DNA from 2 places in the Lentibacillus sp. JNUCC-1 genome. Region 2 is predicted to be linked to the other one. Evidence: predicted binding sites of a transcription regulator. Region 2 holds the regulator's gene; the other holds the start of a gene.
The links. The regulator NrdR, encoded in region 2, represses ribonucleotide reductase genes. The targets are predictions, from matches to a motif close to AACACNATATATNGTGTT.
Positions count from the first base shown of each region.

Region 1 (10,353 bases), 260 kb from region 2:
GAGCAAATCATCCGGAATGACGATCAGCTTTTCTCTTGAGAGATCACTCACGACCATTTTCAAATGGCCGGCAGGAATGTCTTTGAAGGTATAGACCCCTTTTTCACTCAGAACATCATAAAGCCATTTTTCCAGTTTCACACCCCGATAGAGACCCATTTTAAAGTATAATAAAGCCCACTTTGTGAATGGCAGATATTGCGTCAAAGGAGGGGCATCAAGAAACTCTTTAAGATCAATGTCAAATGCCATTTGTTGTATGGACTTATTGTCGTATCCGGCTGCCACCAGCCCAGCTATAATCGCACCGGCGGATGTACCTGCCACTCGAACAGGCTCCAGATCAGCTTCCTTCAGTCGGTTAAGCGTCCCCATAAATGCATAGGCCTTCACTCCACCTCCTGAAAAAACAACATCGATCCGCACTTCTATCCCCTCCTCACCTTATACTACATGCATAAGCAAGTGAGTATGGAGATAGAACCATAAATGTTTAAAGGCTAACAGAACGCGACCTATTCCATATGCATGGCACGCAGTTTATTTACACGGCCCTCATCTTCTTTAAAATACTGAACAAGATCGCCAATACGATCAATAGAATCCCAGCTCAGATGATGCTCAATACCTTCAACATCATTGTAAATATTTTCTTCTTTCACTCCGATAATGCCTAAAAACTGCTCCAGTAAATCATGTCTAAATACAAGACGCTCACCAATCTTATTGCCTTTATCAGTCAATACAAAGCCTCTGTATTTTTCATAATCCAAGTACTGATCTCTATCCAGTTTCTGGACCATTTTAGTTACGGAGGATGGGTGAACTTCCAGTGCTTCTGCTATATCGGACACCCGGGCATATCCTTTTGAATCAATTAAATTATAAATAATTTCTATGTAGTCTTCCATACTTGGTGTTGGCATTTAATCTCCCTCATTTCAACGTATTTTTATCTCACGCAAAAATGTTTCACTTTCATGATAACGCAATTTGAGCTGTTACACAAGCTATCCAGACATAGATAGACCTCCAGCTGTTTGTCAAAACAACTGGAGGCTCTATATACACCTAACCTATTACAATCCGCATTTCAGCTGTGCGCCACATGTGGTACATGTATTGCATCCGCCAAGGTCTTCAATATGTCCTTTGCGACATACCGGGCATGTATTACCAATTTCGGAGCCAACCGTAACATTCGTGTTTTCCAGTTCATGAATTGTCTCCATAAGCACGACATGGGGTTTCTCCTGATCTGTCCCCTCCAATGTGAGCTGTTCTGAATTCTCTTCTGCTTTCAGGGTCAGAACTTGTGAATCTCTGCTGCCGTCCACGTACACTGTACCGCCTTTTGCGCCGCCTTTGTAAAGTCTTTGATACACTTGCTCGACTTCATCAACGGTGTAACCGCGAGGAGCGTTAACAGTCTTGGATATAGAGCTGTCCACCCATTTCTGAATAACACATTGCGTATCTGCATGTGCTTCAGGGGACAATTCCATTGCGGAAACAAACCATTCAGGCAAATGATCAGGGTCTGCTTCGGGATGGGCGTCCAGATATTCTTGAACTATTTCTGCTTTAACTTCGATAAACTTACCCAATCGCCCACTCCTAAAGTAGGAGAATGAAAAGTAAGGTTCCAGGCCTGTACTCACACCGACCATCGTCCCTGTACTTCCTGTGGGTGCCACAGTCAGCAAGTGAGAGTTACGAATGCCATGTTTCAATATGTTTTCTTTGATGTCGTCCGGCATTTGTTTCATATATCCAGTATTGATAAAGTTTTCTCTCAAGATTTGAGTTTCTTCATTCGTGTCTCCAGTTAAGAACGGAAAACTGCCTTTTTCTTTCGCCAGTTCGATTGATGTGCGATATGCAGTAAGGGCGATCGTTTCGAAAATCTGGTCTACCAGTTCATTCCCTTCTGTTGAGCCGTACGTAGTCTCTGTATAAATCAGTAAATCATGGAGGCCCATAACACCGAGACCAATCCGCCGCTCTCCCAAGGCTTGTTTTTTATTTTCCTCAAGAAAGTAAGGGGTCGCGTCAATGACATTATCTTGCATTCTCACGCCTGTTTCAACGGTCTTTTTCAACTTATTGAAATTAACGCGTTTTGTTTGTTTATCAGCCATTGCTGCCAGATTAACTGCTGCCAGATTACAGACAGAGAAAGGAGCCAGGGGCTGTTCACCACACGGGTTTGTAGCGACAACTTGTTGACCGTATGCTTTGGCATTCGTTTTTTCATTGGCATTATCAATAAAAAAGATTCCGGGCTCAGCAGAATAAGTTGCACAAACGTTGATCAGCTTCCACAGTTCACGTGCTTTGATTTCTCGATATGTGCGGACAGCAAATCCTTTTTCTTCCCATTTTCTAACATCACCGACTTCATGCCACTGATCATTATAAATGGCCATTTCTTCTTCGGTGTAATTTTCCACATCCGGAAAACGGAGTGGGTACATCGCATCTTCTTCAACAGCCTGCATAAAATCACTTGTCAAACAGACAGATATATTGGCCCCCGTTAAGAATTCGGGTTGATGAACAGAGTACGTTCCTCCAGTTCTTAGTTTGCTTTCAGCTTCTTGAATTGCCTCTCGCGTGAATCCGCCTTGGCCGGGGATGTGCTTATAATTTACAATGCTTTGATAAAGGTCCATTTCAGTCTCAGACAATGGGGTAAATTTAAGTTTTTCATGAGCCAGACGTTTGATCTGATCATCAGTTGTGTTCTCAGCCAAATACCGAAGTATCCGCGGATTTTGCATTTTAGAAATAATAAATTCAATAATATCAGGGTGGGAATCAACAAGCATAATCATCTGCGCGCCTCTGCGGCTTCCACCTTGTTCAACCAGATGGGTCAGTTTTGCAATATCATCGAGCCAGGAAACTGAACCAGATGACTTCCCATTCACACCCTTTGCCAGTGTGTTTCGAGGCCGCAGAGTGGAACCATTTGTGCCGACACCGCCCCCTCTTGACATAATCTCCATAACTTGCTTACGGTGATCAGAAATTCCTTCTCGGGAGTCCCGAATATAAGGCATAACATAGCAGTTGAAATAAGTAACATCTGTATGAGACCCGGCACCGTATAATACACGCCCTGCCGGTATGAAATTCAAGTCTTTTAGTTCTTGAGAAAAGCGCTCCTGCCACATGTGCTGTTTATCTTCAGTCTCTTCCACTTCTGAGAGACCTTTTGCATTGCGCATAGCAATTTGTTCATAAAAAATTTCCAATGGCTTATCAATAACATCCAGTCCGCGTGTGATCAATCCTGTTTCACCTTCACTCGGATCCAGAATAGAGCGGAATTCTTCATCCACTTCAATTGTAGCTTTCTGTGTCTTTCGGTCCACAGACTGAATGATCCCATACCCGCGTGCAGGGAATTTTGGATCATCTTTAACTGTCAACACAACAAAATCCCCTGTTTTAAGAGTCTTTTTTTCTGTGTCTTTAAAAGCATAGCGATCCAACATTACAAGTCGGGATACGCCTTTATGTGTTAAAGACATATCCTCCGTAATAGGAAATACTTGCGGAAAATGCGCGATATCTTCATTTAAAGCATTAATATTAATTTTGCTTAATTCCTTTGTCACAACTGACAATGGTACCCCTCCCTTTATCTGAAAACAATCAATTAAAAAAACAATATATTGTGTTTAAAATTCATACGTAGATACTACATATAGATATTAGACCATAAAACCAATGCTTGTCAAACATACAGTAAGTTTTTTTTATGCACCACACCATTATAGCAGATTTACGTCTTTTTTATCAGTAAAAAATTTTCTTTGAAAAAATATTGTAATGGTCATATAATAGAGAAGTAAATGATTAAGAAGACGGGGATATTATGGAAGTACTTGTTATTATTCTTGTCATATTGGTCGGATTTAGCATATTCCGTTACTATAGACAACGCTCGTATTTGAAAGTGTTAACAGAAGAACAATTTAAAGAAGGTTATCGTAAAGCCCAGCTGATTGATGTCAGAGAACCACAGGAATTTGAAAAAGGACATATTCTGGGAGCAAGAAACATACCGCTCACTCAGATGAAACAGCGTTTGGTTGAACTACGAAAAGATAAGCCTGTTTATTTGTATTGTCAAGGCGGCTCCCGTTCAGCTAGAGCAGCCCAGTTGCTAAGAAAAAAGGGTTACCAGGATATTAATCAGCTTAAAGGCGGATTTAAAAAATGGACTGGAAAAGTTAAATAATACAGGTTTTCCTTCTGAATTCAAAAGAGATGGCCGGCATTTTGCCGGCCATCTCTCTTATTGTTGCTTAGGAAATTATAAAATATCTGAGCTGTTAATAAACATTGCCAAGGGCCATGTCCAGCTCCAACGCCTGCCCCCTCGAGTCATAAGCAATACCGCTACGTGGCCAAGACCGCCACTGCGCGTTCTTGCTTATGATTTTCGGGGATGATCAAGGCGCTTTCGCTTTTGTTCCTTAATTATCTCTTTCATAGCGAAGGATTGGCTTCCGCGCAGCTGTCGTTTCATCCATTCGTTTAACAACAGTTGTATGAGGTGCTTCCTGAACCAATTCAGGATCGTTCTCTGTTTCCTCAGCTATTTTAATCATTGTGTCAATGAAACCATCCAGGGTTTCTTTAGATTCAGTTTCAGTAGGCTCTACCATTAATGCCTCTTCCACATTTAGCGGGAAATAAATCGTTGGCGGATGGTAGCCATAATCGAGAAGTCGCTTGGCAATGTCCAATGTCCGAACGCCCAATTTCTTCTGATTTTTGCCCGATAGGACAAATTCATGCATGCAATGCTGATCATATGGCAGTACATAAGTACCCTCTAATTTCCGCATCATATAATTCGCATTCAACACAGCATACTCACTTGCTTTTTTAAGGCCTTCTGCTCCCATCGTGCGAATATAGGTATAGGCCCGCAGATATATGCCGAAATTCCCGTAATAAGGTTTGATACGACCAATGGATTTTGGACGATCATAATCGAACATAAACTGATCTTCTTTTTTGACGAGTAACGGTTTAGGCAGAAAAGGAGCAAGTTCCTCATTAACACCTATTGGACCTGAGCCTGGTCCACCCCCACCATGGGGACCTGTGAACGTCTTATGCAAGTTTAAGTGGACAACATCAAAGCCCATATCGCCTGGTCTTGCATAGCCCATAATGGCATTCAAATTGGCGCCGTCATAATAAATCTTACCGCCTGCATCATGGATAATCTTTTCCATCTCAAGAATTTCAGTTTCAAATAGTCCGAGTGTGTTAGGATTCGTCAGCATAAGGGCTGCTGTATCGTCCCCAACCACTTCTTTCAGGTGTTCGAGATCAACGAGTCCCCGCTCATTGGACTTAACCGTAACAGCATCAAAGCCTGCAACACTTGCTGATGCTGGGTTGGTCCCGTGAGCCGAATCCGGCACAATCACTTTAGTACGGTTATAATCACCATTTGCTTCATGAAACGCTCTGATCATCATTAAGCCGGCCCATTCACCCTGCGCTCCAGCAGCTGGCTGGAGGGAGACTTCATGCATGCCAGTAAGCTCACATAATGAAGTTTGCAGATCATACATCATTTCCAGTGCACCCTGAACACTCTCTTCATCCTGATGCGGATGAATATGACTGAATCCAGGCAGGCGTGCAACATCTTCGTTTATTTTAGGGTTATATTTCATCGTACATGAACCAAGTGGATAAAAACCTGAGTCTACACCATAATTTCGATTGGATAAACCTGTATAGTGGCGCATAATCTCCAGCTCACTTACTTCTGGTAAATCTGGTGCCGATTTTCTAATAAACATTTGATCCAATTCTTGATCCAGGTCATGTTCTGGAACATCCAACTCCGGAAGACTGAAACTCGTTCTCCCTTCTTTACTGCGTTCGAAAATTAAAGGAAAGTTGTTATTTGTCATAAATATCCCCCAATTCTTTTACAAATGAGTCAATGTCAGCTTTTGTACGTGCTTCTGTCACTGCCACCAGCATATGGTTTTCCATATCTGAATGAACTTGACCAAGATCATATCCGCCAATTAACCCTTTGTGAATCAGTTTTTTGTTGGCAGCTTTAACGGATCCTGGAAGCTTTATGACAAATTCATTAAAAAACGAACCTTGAAATGCTACTTCAAACCCTTTATCTGCAAATTGTTTTGCAGCATAACGTGCTTTTTGCATGTTCAGCACAGCCAGTTTTTTAATTCCGTGCTTTCCGATTGAACTCATGGCAACCGAGCTGGCTAAAGCATTCAGGGCCTGGTTGGAACAAATGTTGGAAGTCGCTTTATCCCGGCGGATATGTTGCTCTCTAGCCTGTAGTGTCAGCACATACCCACGCACACCCTCTTCATCTGTGGTCTCGCCGATCAGACGACCGGGAACTTTACGCATGAGCTTTTTCGTTGTTGCGAAATAACCGCAATGCGGTCCGCCAAACTGTGCTGGGATTCCGAAGACTTGCGTATCTCCAACCACGATGTCTGCTCCAAATTCTCCTGGTGGTGCTAGATAACCAAGTGCAAGTGGGTTACTTGAAACAATAAGCATCGTTTTCTTTTGGTTTTTAACCAGCTCGTTAATTTTATCAAGCGGCTCAATTTGACCGAAGAAGTTTGGATATTGAACGACTACACCGGCAATTTCATCGTTCAGTTCTTTCTCCAAGTGATCCAGATCAGTCTGACCGTTTTTCAAATCAATATCAATGATTTCAACATTTGGTCCTTTGGCATATGTTTCGATGACTGCTCTTGATTCTGGATGAATCGATTTTGAAACAAGCACTTTACTGCGCTTTGTTTGAGCAGCACTTAAGTTAACGGCTTCGGCAAGTGCTGTTCCTCCATCATACATGGAAGAATTGGAAACAGGCATGCCTGTTAACTCAGAGATCATGGTCTGAAATTCGAATATAGCTTGAAGCTCGCCCTGAGAGATTTCTGGTTGATAAGGTGTATAAGCTGTATAAAATTCTGACCGTGATATGACATGGTCAACAACAGACGGGATAAAGTGATCATAGACGCCTGCTCCTAAAAAGGAGGCGTGCGTTTGCAAATTGACATTCTTGGCTGCCATTCGTGATAACTCAGTTTTCAAAGCATACTCGTTTGCTGGTTTCTTCAAGTTCATCTCTTGTTCCAGCCGGACTTTTTTCGGAATGTCTGCAAACAATTCTTCCGTAGAATCGATGCCAATGGTATCAAGCATTACTTTTTTATCTTTTTCTGTCATTGGTAAATAACGAAATTCCATTGAAGATCTTCCCCCTCATTTTTTAAGAAATGGTGTTGGAATCACAACTGCTTTCAAGCGACGTTTCCGAACTTGAACAGTCAACTCTGCACCGATATCAGCATATTCGGCATCAATAAGCGCCAGCCCTATATTCTTCTTCAAAGTAGGTGATTGGGTGCCAGATGTCACTTCTCCAATCACTTTGTCTTCAGAAAGCACTTCATAGCCGTGACGCGGGATGCCTTTATCAATCATTTCAATGCCTACAAGCTTTCTTTTTGCGCCTTCCTCCACTTGCTTACGAAGCACGTCTTTACCGATGAAATTAGCGTCTTTGTTTACTTTAACTGCAAATTTTAAACCGGCTTCAATTGGCGTGATATCTGGTGATATTTCCTGACCGTATAGTGGCAAATTGGCTTCAAAACGCAGCGTGTCTCTTGCACCAAGACCAACTGGCTCCAGCCCGTAGTCAGCACCGGCTTCCAGAATAAGATTCCAAAGCACACGCCCATTAACTTGATCGATGTAGATCTCAAAGCCATCTTCGCCCGTGTAACCCGTCCTAGACACAATCGCAGCGGAATTAATACTGTCAAAATGCACGTTCTGGTCAAAACGGAAAAATTTGATATCGGCAAGCTGCGTCGTTGTAATCGTTTGCAGTATCGCCTGTGCATTTGGTCCTTGAAGTGCAAGCAGAGCATAGTAATCACTGACATTCTTAATGGTTACGTCTGCCCCAAATGCCGATTGCTGTTTGGTCAGCCACTCAACATCCTTTTCTGTGTTGGCTGCATTGACGACAAGCATGTATTCATGCTCTTTAAACTTATAAACTAAGAAGTCATCGACAACCCCGCCATTTTCATAACACATAAATGTATACAGACATTTCCCCTCTGTCATCTTGGAAATATCATTGGTCAGGATTCTTTGTAAAAATGACTCGCTTTCAGGTCCTTTCACCATGATTTCTCCCATGTGAGAGACATCAAACAGGCCTGCTTTTGTTCGTGTGGCTTCATGTTCCTGTTTAATACCGGCAAACTGAACCGGCATATCCCAGCCGCCAAAATCAATCGTCTTGGCTCCCAAATCCCCGTATTCCGGATAAATGGGTGTGCGTTTCAATGCATCCATTCTCCCAACCCCTTCTGTAAAAATAGTGTGCATAAAAAATAGAGATTCCAGTGCTCAAATGAAATCTCTGTCCTTCAACCAGAAAGTTTCGCGCGTTTGACCGCGGCTTGCTTCGTGGGTGGTTTACAGCAGTAAACACTCTCCAGAGGTGCGTCCTGCAAGAGTCTTTTTGCCTGAGAGATTCACAATATGTTTGCTCCTTCGGCGTTACGACCGAGCCATTTTTTTATATCCGGCATACGGGCGTAAACTCTCCTCTTGCATTCATTCGCTTATAAAAATTATTCAGTTGGTTACACTATGTATGCTGTTCATGCACAAAGAATATCTATTTCAAGCTTATTATAACATAGGTTTGAAAGTAATCCAGCTAAAAGTGAGTGATGTACGTCATGAATGAAATTAATGTTAAAAAAGACCAGCATTTTATCAACCATCTTGAAACAGCACTTGAAAATAACGAACAATTATCGTCCTGGTCCTTATTTAAACTTGCATATGATGCCCAACTCTCAACTATGACGTCAGAGTTTGACGGATTGACAGCACTTAAGCATCTTAATCACATGACTTTTTTGCCGTATCAAACCAGGTGTGCACACCAGGTTGTGGAAAAAATGAATGGACGTGCTTTGCTTGCTGATGAAGTTGGACTTGGGAAGACCATTGAAGCGGGTCTGATCTTAAAGGAATATATGGTAAGAGGCCTGATTAATAAAGCTTTAATCCTGGTTCCTGCTTCTCTCGTTAACCAATGGGTGCGTGAATTAAACGAAAAGTTCTTTATCCCTGCTGCGTCTCACCGGAAAAACTATCCATGGCAAGAGTATCATGTGGTTGTGTCTTCCATGGACAAGGCGAAAAAATCACCACATCGGGAACAGATTCTGGATATTGAATATGACTTTGTACTGATCGACGAAGCTCATAAGCTTAAAAATCACCAAACAAAGAATTATACTTTTGCTAGATCAATACGAAAAAAATATTGTCTGTTACTAACAGCCACACCAGTTCAAAATAAATTAATGGACATCTTCAATCTGGTATCTATTTTAAAACCAGGTCACCTTGGGAACTATGATACATTTATGAAAACGTATGGAAACGACCGCAAATTGGTTCATCAAGATACTTACTTAAAAACCCTTATTCAAAAAGTGATGATTCGCAATACGAGAAAGCAAGAGTCTTTGCTCGATTCTAAGAGGCATGTTGAAACGGTGTGGGTGGATTTCAGTGAAGAAGAAATAGCTGTTTATAACATGCTGGAATCATTGTCAGCATCCATATCCACTTTTGCGGGAATTACCTTACTGAGAGAATTATGCTCTTCTCGTGAAGCATGTTACCTATCATTTGAAAAAATGCTCAGCGACAATCCTGTTATTTCACAAGATGGGCAAGATATTATTTCACACATTCAGCAGCTGCCTCAACATGCAAAAGGGCAAAAGCTTGTTGAACTCATCAACAACCATAATGATTCCAAAATCATTGTGTTCACAGAATACCGTGCCACACAGGTGTATTTGCAGTGGCTCTTGCAGCAGCACGGCATCTCCTCTGTACCTTATAGAGGCGGATTTAAGAAAAGCAAGAAAGATTGGATGAAACAGTTGTTTGAAAACCATGCCCAAGTGTTAATTGCAACAGAAGCTGGCGGGGAAGGAATCAACTTGCAATTTTGCAACCTGATGATCAACTATGACCTGCCTTGGAATCCAATGCGTTTGGAACAGCGCATCGGCCGCATTCACAGATATGGTCAGAAAAAAGATGTCTATATTTATAATATGGGCACCCGACGTACAATCGAGGAACATATTATGACGTTGCTATACGAGAAAATTGGCTTGTTTGAAGATGTGATTGGTCAACTTGATGATATTATGGCTGATTTGGAAATCAACGATCTTGAAGAGGAAATCA
Region 1 is NZ_WHOH01000003.1:1,147,441-1,157,793, reverse strand. It holds gene JNUCC1_RS16370 (patatin-like phospholipase family protein) at 1-426, opposite strand, end outside; gene mntR (transcriptional regulator MntR) at 516-926, opposite strand; gene JNUCC1_RS16360 (vitamin B12-dependent ribonucleotide reductase) at 1,080-3,635, opposite strand; gene JNUCC1_RS16355 (rhodanese-like domain-containing protein) at 3,887-4,252, shown strand; gene gcvPB (aminomethyl-transferring glycine dehydrogenase subunit GcvPB) at 4,491-5,954, opposite strand; gene gcvPA (aminomethyl-transferring glycine dehydrogenase subunit GcvPA) at 5,944-7,296, opposite strand; gene gcvT (glycine cleavage system aminomethyltransferase GcvT) at 7,312-8,421, opposite strand; glycine riboswitch at 8,487-8,569, opposite strand; glycine riboswitch at 8,573-8,689, opposite strand; gene JNUCC1_RS16335 (DEAD/DEAH box helicase) at 8,814-10,353, shown strand, end outside.
Region 1: the regulator NrdR is predicted to act here: its motif matches at 3,673-3,690, upstream of JNUCC1_RS16360 (vitamin B12-dependent ribonucleotide reductase).

Region 2 (10,353 bases):
CCATGGCAAGTTCAGCCGTGAAGTTAAAGCGCATTCAGATCACCTTGAAGTGGATGGCAAAAAGGTTTGGATTGTTAATAACCGGGAACCTGAAAAGCTGCCCTGGAAACAATACGAGATTGATGTTGCCATTGAAGCAACAGGTAAATTCAACTCAAAAAAAGAGGCAAGTCGTCATCTCGAAGCAGGGGCACGTAAAGTTGTCATTACCGCTCCGGGAAAACAAGTCGATAAAACGATTGTCATGGGTGTGAATGATCAAGAATATGATTCAGACCAGCATCACGTCGTTTCAAACGCATCATGCACCACGAACTGTCTTGCGCCAGTTGTTAAAATCATTGATGATCATTTCAAAATTGTAAACGGTCTCATGACAACGGTTCACGCCTTTACAACTGATCAAAACAATTTAGATAACCCACACAAAGATTTACGACGGGCCAGAGGCTGCACGCAATCTATTATTCCAACTTCTACAGGTGCAGCAAAAGCACTCGGGGAAGTTATGCCACATTTAAACGGGAAGCTTCACGGCATGGCACTGCGCGTTCCGACACCAAACGTTTCATTGGTTGATTTGGTCATAGATGTAGAAGAAACCGTTACTGCAGAACAAGTCAACACTGCTCTGAAACAAGCTGAAGAGACGATGCCTGGTATTGTCGAATACAGTGAAGAACCACTTGTATCAATTGACTACACAACAAACGATCATTCCGCAATTATAGATGGTTTATCAACAATCGTAATGGAAGACTCAAAGATTAAAGTACTGGCCTGGTACGACAACGAATGGGGCTACTCCAAACGCGTCGTTGACCTCACAGCCTATATCGGCAGTAAACTAACGACCACACAAACAGCATAAACATTATCTGCATTTGCATAGGGTTTTCCAGGAAATTAAAGCATTGCTTCCGTATACTGCGACGTAAGTGAGTATGAAGGAAAATCCTCATATAAGTTTACGAGAAGACCGTGATTTCCGCTGCGGGAAGTCGCTTTAACTTCATCACAGCTCAAGTGCGACATCTGTTCAAGAAAATCACTTTCACAGTGTCTTCTAGCCAAGGGGCCTGCAGGACGCAGGTCGTTCGATGTTGGCGCAGGACGCGCCGGTTTTAATCGAACATCCCCTGATGCCTCCTTGCCCCGGCAAGGGGTATGTCGACGTTGTCCGCAAAGGACGGTCTTAGTCGACCATCCTTAATGTACTCACTGTGGGGTCTTCGGACTCGTGCTGTTCCCGCAGGAGTCGACTTCCCTCCGCTACAATCACTTTGTTTAAAAATAGTGCTTGGACGGTTCTACTCGCACAAGCGTGAGGTAATTAACACATCTCACAAAGCTCGGGGAAAACACGGAGACTCCTATGGAAGCAAAAGCCTCGGTGAGACCCCGGAGCGCGGTATAGGGGAAGGAAGGCTAAAACCGCGACGTCCTGTCGCAACGCCTTCATGACCCACATCCTGTGGGCCTGAGGCTCAGCAGCGCCCATGGAAAGCGCAGTGTTTTCCCCGAGCGGTTGCCAGAGGCAGTCATTTCCAGCTTTCTCTACGTCGCAATTTGTGTTTACTAATCATTATAAGTTTCTGCTGTAACACACCAAGGCTTCAGAAAAGCGATTGGAAAACTAAAAAGAGAGACAGCCATCCAAATTGAGTGGCTGTCTCTTTTTAACGTTCGACTTGTTTAGTTGTAGAATAAGAAGATTAGTCGATTTGTGTAAAACATGTTAAAATGTAAGGTATACATAATGTGCGTTTTCAAAATAAGATCATTTAGAGGTGTTCGTTTATGTCCTTGCGCCAAACGGTTGCTAAATATTTCACAAATCACGCTGAAACACGGGAGCGTCATGATGATCCTGCGCTCGTATCCCATTACTATAAAACAACAAAAGACAAAGCCATGGCCAAATTGGAAGAAATGTTTTCAGACCAGCAGCTTTATGACCTGAATGCCATTTCCAAGGAACACGGAGAAATCAGTGTTTATACAAAAAAAGGCCGGAAAGTATTTATTATTGTAACTGTGATTATGGTCAGGCCTTTTCAGACGGCGATCGACTTCTCAGTTACATCAGAATCTGCCCTGCCTTTTGACTTCGGCCACAGTAACAAGATCATTCAACAGCTCTATGCTCAAATTGATCAGCATTTTACACCATTGGACCGAAACTAACGAGAAAGAGGTCAATCATATGAAATGTTCAAATTGCGATTCTAAAAGTACAAAAGTGCTTGACTCTCGCCCGATTGAAGAAGGGAGAGCGATCCGAAGACGACGCGAGTGTGAAAATTGCGGATTCCGCTTTACAACATTCGAACGGATTGAAGAAGTCCCGCTTATTGTTGTGAAAAAGGACGGTAATCGACAGGAATTCAGCAGACAAAAGATTACAGGGGGGCTAATTAAGGCATGTGAAAAACGGCCTGTTCCAATTGAAACGATTGAAAATATAGCCCTTCAATGTGAGAAAGAATTGCGCAGCTCAGGAAATTCTGAAGTACACAGTGATGACATAGGAAAGCTGGTTATGACCCACTTATCAGATGTTGATGAGGTGGCATACGTCCGGTTTGCCTCTGTTTACCGTCAGTTCAAGGACCTAAGTGTTTTCCTGGATGAGTTGACGGACTTGATTAAAACAGACAAGCATGAGAACTGAAAACAATCGGATGCATAATCGTCATGGGAGGAACAAAGATGAATGCTATTGGTAAATTATTGCCTGTTGACGGTTACGCTGTAAAATTAAATGCTACGATGCCGGTTAACTATACGATGGCGTTAAGTCATTTATACCAGCCACTGATCGGCATAGAGGCAACAGCATTATATTTCACACTGGCAGAAGACAGGCACATCCAAAGAAATAACACACCCCAAACACATCATACGCTGATGAGTTATTTAAATCTGCCTCTGGACCGGATATACCGGGCCAGATTAAAACTGGAAGCGATCGGGCTTTTAAAGACATATAAAGCGAAGTCGGAACAGATGGTGTACCTGTATGAGCTTCAGCCGCCTTTCTCCCCATCAAATTTTTTTAATGATGCGATGCTGGCCCAATTGTTATACCATCATATTGGTGAAGAGCGATTCAAACGTTTGAAACACCAATTTATCACTCAGCCGTCATTTAATGTGGAAAGAGACATAACGGCATCATTCCAGGATGTTTTTCAGACGTTCGTACCGGATGGTAAAGCAATCGTCAATGAAGGAGATGCAGAAGCTTCAGCAGCTTCACCACCTTTGGAGAATGTGGATTTCTCTTGGATGAGACGAATGTTGAAGCAACGCATGATACCGGTTAACCAGGTTTTGACGCCTCAAAATAAAACACTCATCGCTCAAATGATGTCCGTGTACGGCCTTACCCAGCTTGATTTGGAAAAGGCTTTGTTATGGGCGCTTACAGAAGATAATCATATTGACGCATCCGAATTCCAAACCGCGTGCCATGATTTATTTAAAGCAACCTATCCAAACCAGCCGGTCCAGCTCGCCGAAAAAGAATTAAGCGCAACTGAGGAAAGAGAAGTAACAGAACCACCCGCCACAAAAGAGGAACAACTTGTCCAAAGACTGGAAACCATGTCCCCGAAAGAATTGCTTGAAGACTTCTCGAGCGGGGGCAGGCATCCGAACAAGATATGAAAATCATAGCAGAAGTTATGACGTCACAGAATTTGCCGGCACCTGTGATGAACGTGTTGATCCACTATGTATTGCTGCAAACCGATATGAGGTTGACTAAGAATTATCTTGCTAAAATTGCGAGTCACTGGTCACGCGCAAAACTTAAGAATGCTCAAGAGGCCATGAAATTTGCCAAAGATCAGTTGAATAAACGAACGGCATACCAAAACAAGCAGAAAAACAACCGGAAGTCTTACAATAAAGAAGTGGTTCCAGACTGGTTTAGAGAACGACAACAGCAGAATCCTTCACAGCCATCTGCCAAAGACTCCGATAAATTGGATGATGCTAAGGAAAGAGAGAAGCTGGCAGCCATGCTGAAAGAGTTCTCTGAAGGAAGCTAGAACCACACATATTCAATTGATAACATAAGGGGTGATATCGATGAAGAAAATCCAGTCCGCCTTACACAAATGGATGAAGGATAACGAAAGTTTTAAAGAAAATTATACAAATATGAAACAAAACGTACTGAATGACCCAGAAATCAAGCAGTTTCTCGATGGTCACCCTGAATTAAGTGATGCCGTTATTGAAAAAAATCTAATCAAACTGTACGAATTCAGCACGCAATCCAAACAATGTGACAGGTGCTCATCGTTTGGATCTTGTATTAACATCATAAAGGGGTATTCGCCGGTATTGCACGTGGATCAGGGCGATATTCATTTATCCTATGAAAAATGTCATTCAATGCTTGCACATGAACGAACAGCCAAACAGCAACAACTGATCCAGAGTCTTTATGTGCCAAAAGAAATTCTGTCTGCATCAGTAGACGATTTGGATCCTGATGCAACGAGAAGTGAGGCTATCACAGCAGCATTAACATTTTTAAACAAAGCGAAAACAGAGTTGCCATCCAAGGGGATTTTTTTCTCGGGTCCATTCGGGGTGGGAAAAACGTATTTTCTTGGGGCGGTAGCTAATAAGCTAAAAGATATTGGCATCTCCTCCATGCTCATTTACATGCCAGAGTTCGTCCGGGAGATGAAGACCTCTATCAAAGACGATTCAATTAATGAGAAGATTGAACACTTTAAGAAAGCGGATGTGTTGATGCTTGACGATATCGGTGCGGAAACCCAATCTGCTTGGTTCAGAGATGAAATTCTTGGCAGTATTTTACAATACCGGATGATGGAGCGGCTTCCCGTATTCTTTACATCCAATTATACCTTGAAGCAATTACAAGAACAGCTTGCTTTTTCTAACCGAGGCGGTGTGGAAGAGGTTAAAGCAGGGCGTGTGATCGAACGCATCCGGCAAGTTAGTCGAGAAGTGGAGATTTATGGTCCAAATCGACGCGAAGAATAGACCTGGATGCTGAAACCTTTGATCTGAGCAATACCGGAGAAACTACCATAGCTAGTTTCTTAACTGAATACATGTTTCACTCATCACGACCATATAATGTATCAGTTCGTTATTTGGTGAGGGTGATGGAGTTGTTTGAAGTTTATTTCAAATCGGATCAGGAGGTCATCAGTTTTTGTGAATTTTTATTCCGGCATAATAAAAAGATAGCACTTCACTGGCAGACTGAGGAGGATTGGGGTCATCGCATTTCATTTAATGACAATATGCCAACTGTAGAACGATTGGATACGATATCTAAGTCAATGGTTGACGTGTTTATCGAACACCGGTTATCCAGAATGATTAACGATATTATCCATTACAACTTTTACTACACGCGCACCGTTGAAATGGAACGCATTCTTGCATTGACACACTGGATCTTCTTTGGGGAGGATGAAGACAGTCAGCGTGTCAAAAATTATAAGGATCCGGCTCAGGTAATCAAGACAATCTTCCTGACGAATATTAAGGAGTCAACGACGGTTCATTTCGATTCAATCGTTAATTTTCGTTTTCAAGTCTTTAAAGACCAGCTCATCCATTATGTCGGACTGGCCATTGATGAATTTAAACGGGAAGAGGAGCATCAGGCATTTGTTCATACTTTAAGAGAATATGTGAAGCAAAAAGCGACCACATACCCGGTGCTTCATGTTGTACAAGGCAAGGATTTTATGTTTTATAAGCCAAGCGGGAAGAAGTTTTCCGCTATGGAGCTGCGCATGATTATGCATAAAGAGCCCTTATATATTGTAGGACTTGATAAAAATGAATATAATCTTGCCCCTTTAATTACACTGGCGCCTGAGAAAGTCAGAATTTACGGAGATGACCCTTCCGAAGCAAAAACGCTAACAGTCATTAATGTGTTTCAGGAACGTGCGCATTTTGAACCGCTGGAAAACTTTCCTTTTGCACTTGAGCTGGAAAATTAATGGACATGACTTGCTTTTCAGCACAATGGCCGCTATAATGTTCATAAATCAAGATACTGTATTGTTATGACAAGGCCATGATCAATGACCAAGATGCTGAAAAGAGAAGGAAGTCCCCGGCTGAAAACTTCCCCTGCACAGTGATTGATTACCACCTTAGAACACCGTCATGAAAAGTGACGGCGGTTCACCTCCGTTAACAGGTGTCAGAGCCGTTCATGCATATGAACGGAAATGAGGGTGGAACCGCGATCTCAAAGCTCGTCCCTTTGCCAAGGCAGAGGGATGGGCTTTTTTATTTTTATCAAAAAAGAGGAGTTGTTGGGTATGACAGACATTCAAATAACATTTCCAGATGGCAATTCAAAAGCTTTTCCATCCGGAACAACAGGTGAAGACATTGCCGCATCAATTTCACCAGGCCTGAAAAAACAAGCACTAGCCATTAAACTTGACGGCGTTCCAGTAGATCTGCGCCGTCCGCTATCAGAAGGCGGAAAGATTGAAATCTTGACATACCGTGATCAGGAAGGCATCGAAATTATGCGCCATTCAACCGCCCACCTGATGGCCCAGGCGATTAGAAGGCTGTATAAAGACGTCAGTTTCGGTGTAGGTCCAGTCATCGAAGAAGGTTTCTATTACGACTTTGACATGGATTACCATGTGACACCAGAGGATTTGCCAAAGATTGAAAAAGAAATGAAGCGCATCGTCGATGAAAATCTGGAAATCGAGCGGATGGAAGTCACACGGGATGAAGCAAAAGCGTTATTTAAAGAAATAGGGGATGACCTCAAGCCGGAATTGATCGACGACATTCCTGAAGGTGAACAGGTTACCATATATAAGCAAGGTGAATTTATGGATTTGTGCCGAGGTGTCCATGTGCCCTCGACCAGTAAAATCAAAGCATTTAAATTGCTGAGTATCTCAGGGGCTTATTGGCGGGGCGACAGCAATAATAAGCAGCTTCAGCGTATATATGGCACTGCATTTGAAAAACAAGGCCAGCTTGACGAGCATTTGCGCATCCTTGAAGAACGCAAAGAACGGGATCACCGTAAGCTTGGAAAAGAACTGGATATCTTTACTGTTTCACAAAAAGTCGGACAAGGCCTGCCGCTTTGGCTGCCTAAAGGTGCGACTGTTCGCCGCATGATTGAGCGGTACATTGTTGACCTTGAAGAGCGTCTTGGCTATGACCATGTCTATACCCCTGTGTTGGGCAGCGTGGATTTGTATAAGACAAGTGGTCACTTAGAGCACTACCAGGATGATATGTTCCCAATCATGGAAATGGATAACGAAGACCTTGTCTTGCGTCCCATGAATTGCCCGCACCATATGATGGTCTATAAAAATCAGCTCTACAGCTATCGAAATCTCCCTGTTCGAATTGCTGAACTGGGTACCATGCATCGTCATGAGATGTCAGGAGCATTGGCAGGCCTGCAGCGAGTTCGGGCGATGACACTGAACGATGCCCACATTTTCGCACGCCCTGATCAGCTGAAAGAAGAATTTATCCGAGTGGTTAAGCTCGTTCAACATGTGTACAAAGATTTCGGGATTGACGATTACTATTTCCGTCTTTCTTACCGGGATCCGGAAGATAAAGAGAAATATATCGATAACGATGAGATGTGGGAAAAAGCACAAGCCATGCTCAAGGAAACAATGGATGATATGGATCTTGAATATGTTGAAGCAGACGGGGAAGCAGCTTTTTACGGGCCAAAACTGGATGTTCAAGTTAAAACAGCCCTTGGAAAAGACGAGACACTTTCCACAGTTCAGCTCGATTTCCATCTGCCAGAACGGTTTGATTTGACATATATTGGCGAAGACGGCAAACACCATCGTCCGGTCGTCATTCACCGCGGGGTTGTATCAACAATGGAGCGATTCGTCGCCTTCTTGATTGAAGAATACAAAGGCGCATTCCCAACATGGCTCGCCCCTGTTCAGACAAAAATTATCCCTGTATCACTTGATGCACATCTTAACTATGCAGAGGAAATGGCAGACAAGCTCCGTTATGAAGGCATTCGTGTGGAAGTGGATGAACGCGATGAAAAAATTGGCTACAAAATCCGCAGTGCTCAAACAGAGAAGATCCCATTCACCCTTGTTGTCGGCGATGCTGAAATCAAAGACGGAAGTGTCAATGTCAGACGATACGGTGAAAAAGATTCCGAATCCATGTCTTTTGATGCATTTAAGAGCATGATTGATGCTGTGATTATGAACAAAGAATTTACAAAACGGTAAGGTTCATTGAGCTACTTTCGCAAATGAGCCCTTGACAGTTTAAATTAAACATGGTATTCTATACAGGTTGAAACAAATATTGATCTCGAGACAAGTAGAAGCACCCGCTTCTCACCTGTTCAACGCATGCGTGCAGTTGGCTGGTTCAATTCTTTCTTCATGATTAACAAATGGGGAAGTGTGGGTGCATTTATGTACCGACACTTTTTTATTTGCATATGTCACTTGTCAGGATCAGTAACCCAAAATTCTACGGAGGTGGCTGGCTATTAGCAAAGATATGAATGTCAATGAGAAGATTCGTGCACGAGAAGTGAGACTCATTGATTCAAACGGTGATCAGCTCGGAGTGAAATCTCGCCAGGAGGCATTGGAGATTGCCGGTAAACGGGAACTTGACCTTGTTTTGGTTGCACCGAACGCAAAACCGCCCGTATGTCGTATCATGAACTACGGAAAGTATCGTTACGAGCAGCAGAAGAAGGAAAAAGAAGCCCGCAAGAAACAAAAAGTCATCCAGGTTAAAGAAGTGCGCTTCACACCTGGCATTGGCGATCATGACTTTAATACGAAATTAAAAAATGCCCGCAAGTTCCTTGAAAAAGGGGACAAAGTTAAAGCGGCTGTCCGGTTCCGCGGGCGTATGATTACCCATAAGGAACTCGGCAGAGAAGTGCTTGATCGTCTTGCTGATGAAGTAAAAGACATTGCAACAATCGAATCAAGGCCTAAGATGGAAGGCCGCAACATGTTTATGATGCTCGCACCGATAAGCGAAAAGTAATTGAAGCTCACAATAGGAGGAAATGGTTATGCCTAAAATGAAAAGCCATAAAGGCTCACAGAAGCGTTTTAGAAAAACAGGGACTGGCAAACTGAAGCGTGCCCATGCTTATACAAGCCATATGTTTGCCAACAAATCACAGAAGCAAAAGCGTAAACTACGCAAAAACACGACAGTTTCGGAAGCAGATTACGGTCGTATCAAAACTATGCTTCCATACAAATAAACACTACTGAAATTGAAATGGTTTCTATCTAGGAGGGTATAAAATGGCACGTGTTAAAGGTGGTACCGTTACACGCAGACGTCGTAAACGCGTACTTAAGTTAGCCAAAGGATATTATGGTTCGAAAAGAACGTTATTTAAAACAGCAAAACAACAGGTTATGAAATCAGGTCAGTATGCATACCGTGACCGCAGACAGAAAAAACGTGAATTCCGCAAGTTGTGGATTGCACGGATCAACGCTGCTGCACGCATGAATGACTTGTCTTACAACAAGTTGATGCACGGTTTGAAACTTGCTAACATTGATATCAACCGTAAAATGCTGTCGGACTTGGCTGTAAACGACGAGCAAGCATTTGCAGAGCTCGCCCAAAAAGCCAAAGCTGCACTTAACTAATCACAAGAGCCGGATCACACAACCAACGTGATCCGGCTTTATTTGTGTTAATGATTAAGGTAGATGAATGAGAGAGTATACATAAACATAATGTTGGTAGATGTTAATATCTGCCTCCGACTATCGCTCGGGGAAAACACTGCGCTTTCCATGGGCGCTGCTGAGCCTCCTCGGTCTGACGACCTCCGGGGTCTCATCTAGGAGCCCTGGACAGAAGTAAATTGCGAAACTTCACTAATATACGTATTAAAATTATTGTGCGGTGTTTATCATGATTTGGACATAGAAAAAAGCACTCCTTTGATGATACAATGTTTTTTGGGAAAAACATACCAACGAAGAGTGCTTTATACCGTTCATTATACCTTGTTTTGCCCAAAAAAACCATCGTTTTTAGGTACTCTTTGTTGGGATTAAAAAATGAGGAGAGATTTTATGGCACATCGCAGCCCGAATTGTCCAAATCAGATTGTTCTTTTTGAGGAATTATTACAGGAGAGAGTTGAACACAAGCCACACGCTGCCCGTTTCTTTATGTACTTAGCAAATGTACTGGATCTAAGGTACTATGCATCTCTATCTATGGGAGCTCCACGCTATTCCCGCCGGGAATTGACAGCAGTTATACTTTACGCCATGTATCATGGTCATTATGCGG
Region 2 is NZ_WHOH01000003.1:889,685-900,037, forward strand. It holds gene JNUCC1_RS14910 (glyceraldehyde-3-phosphate dehydrogenase) at 1-871, shown strand, start outside; gene JNUCC1_RS14915 (cytosolic protein) at 1,801-2,187, shown strand; gene nrdR (transcriptional regulator NrdR) at 2,207-2,674, shown strand; gene JNUCC1_RS14925 (replication initiation and membrane attachment family protein) at 2,713-3,672, shown strand; gene JNUCC1_RS18820 (DnaD domain protein) at 3,669-4,058, shown strand; gene dnaI (primosomal protein DnaI) at 4,099-5,031, shown strand; gene ytxC (sporulation protein YtxC) at 5,163-6,011, shown strand; gene thrS (threonine--tRNA ligase) at 6,339-8,285, shown strand; ribosomal protein L20 leader region at 8,372-8,501, shown strand; gene infC (translation initiation factor IF-3) at 8,566-9,069, shown strand; gene rpmI (50S ribosomal protein L35) at 9,098-9,295, shown strand; gene rplT (50S ribosomal protein L20) at 9,339-9,695, shown strand; gene JNUCC1_RS14960 (IS1182 family transposase) at 10,131-10,353, shown strand, end outside.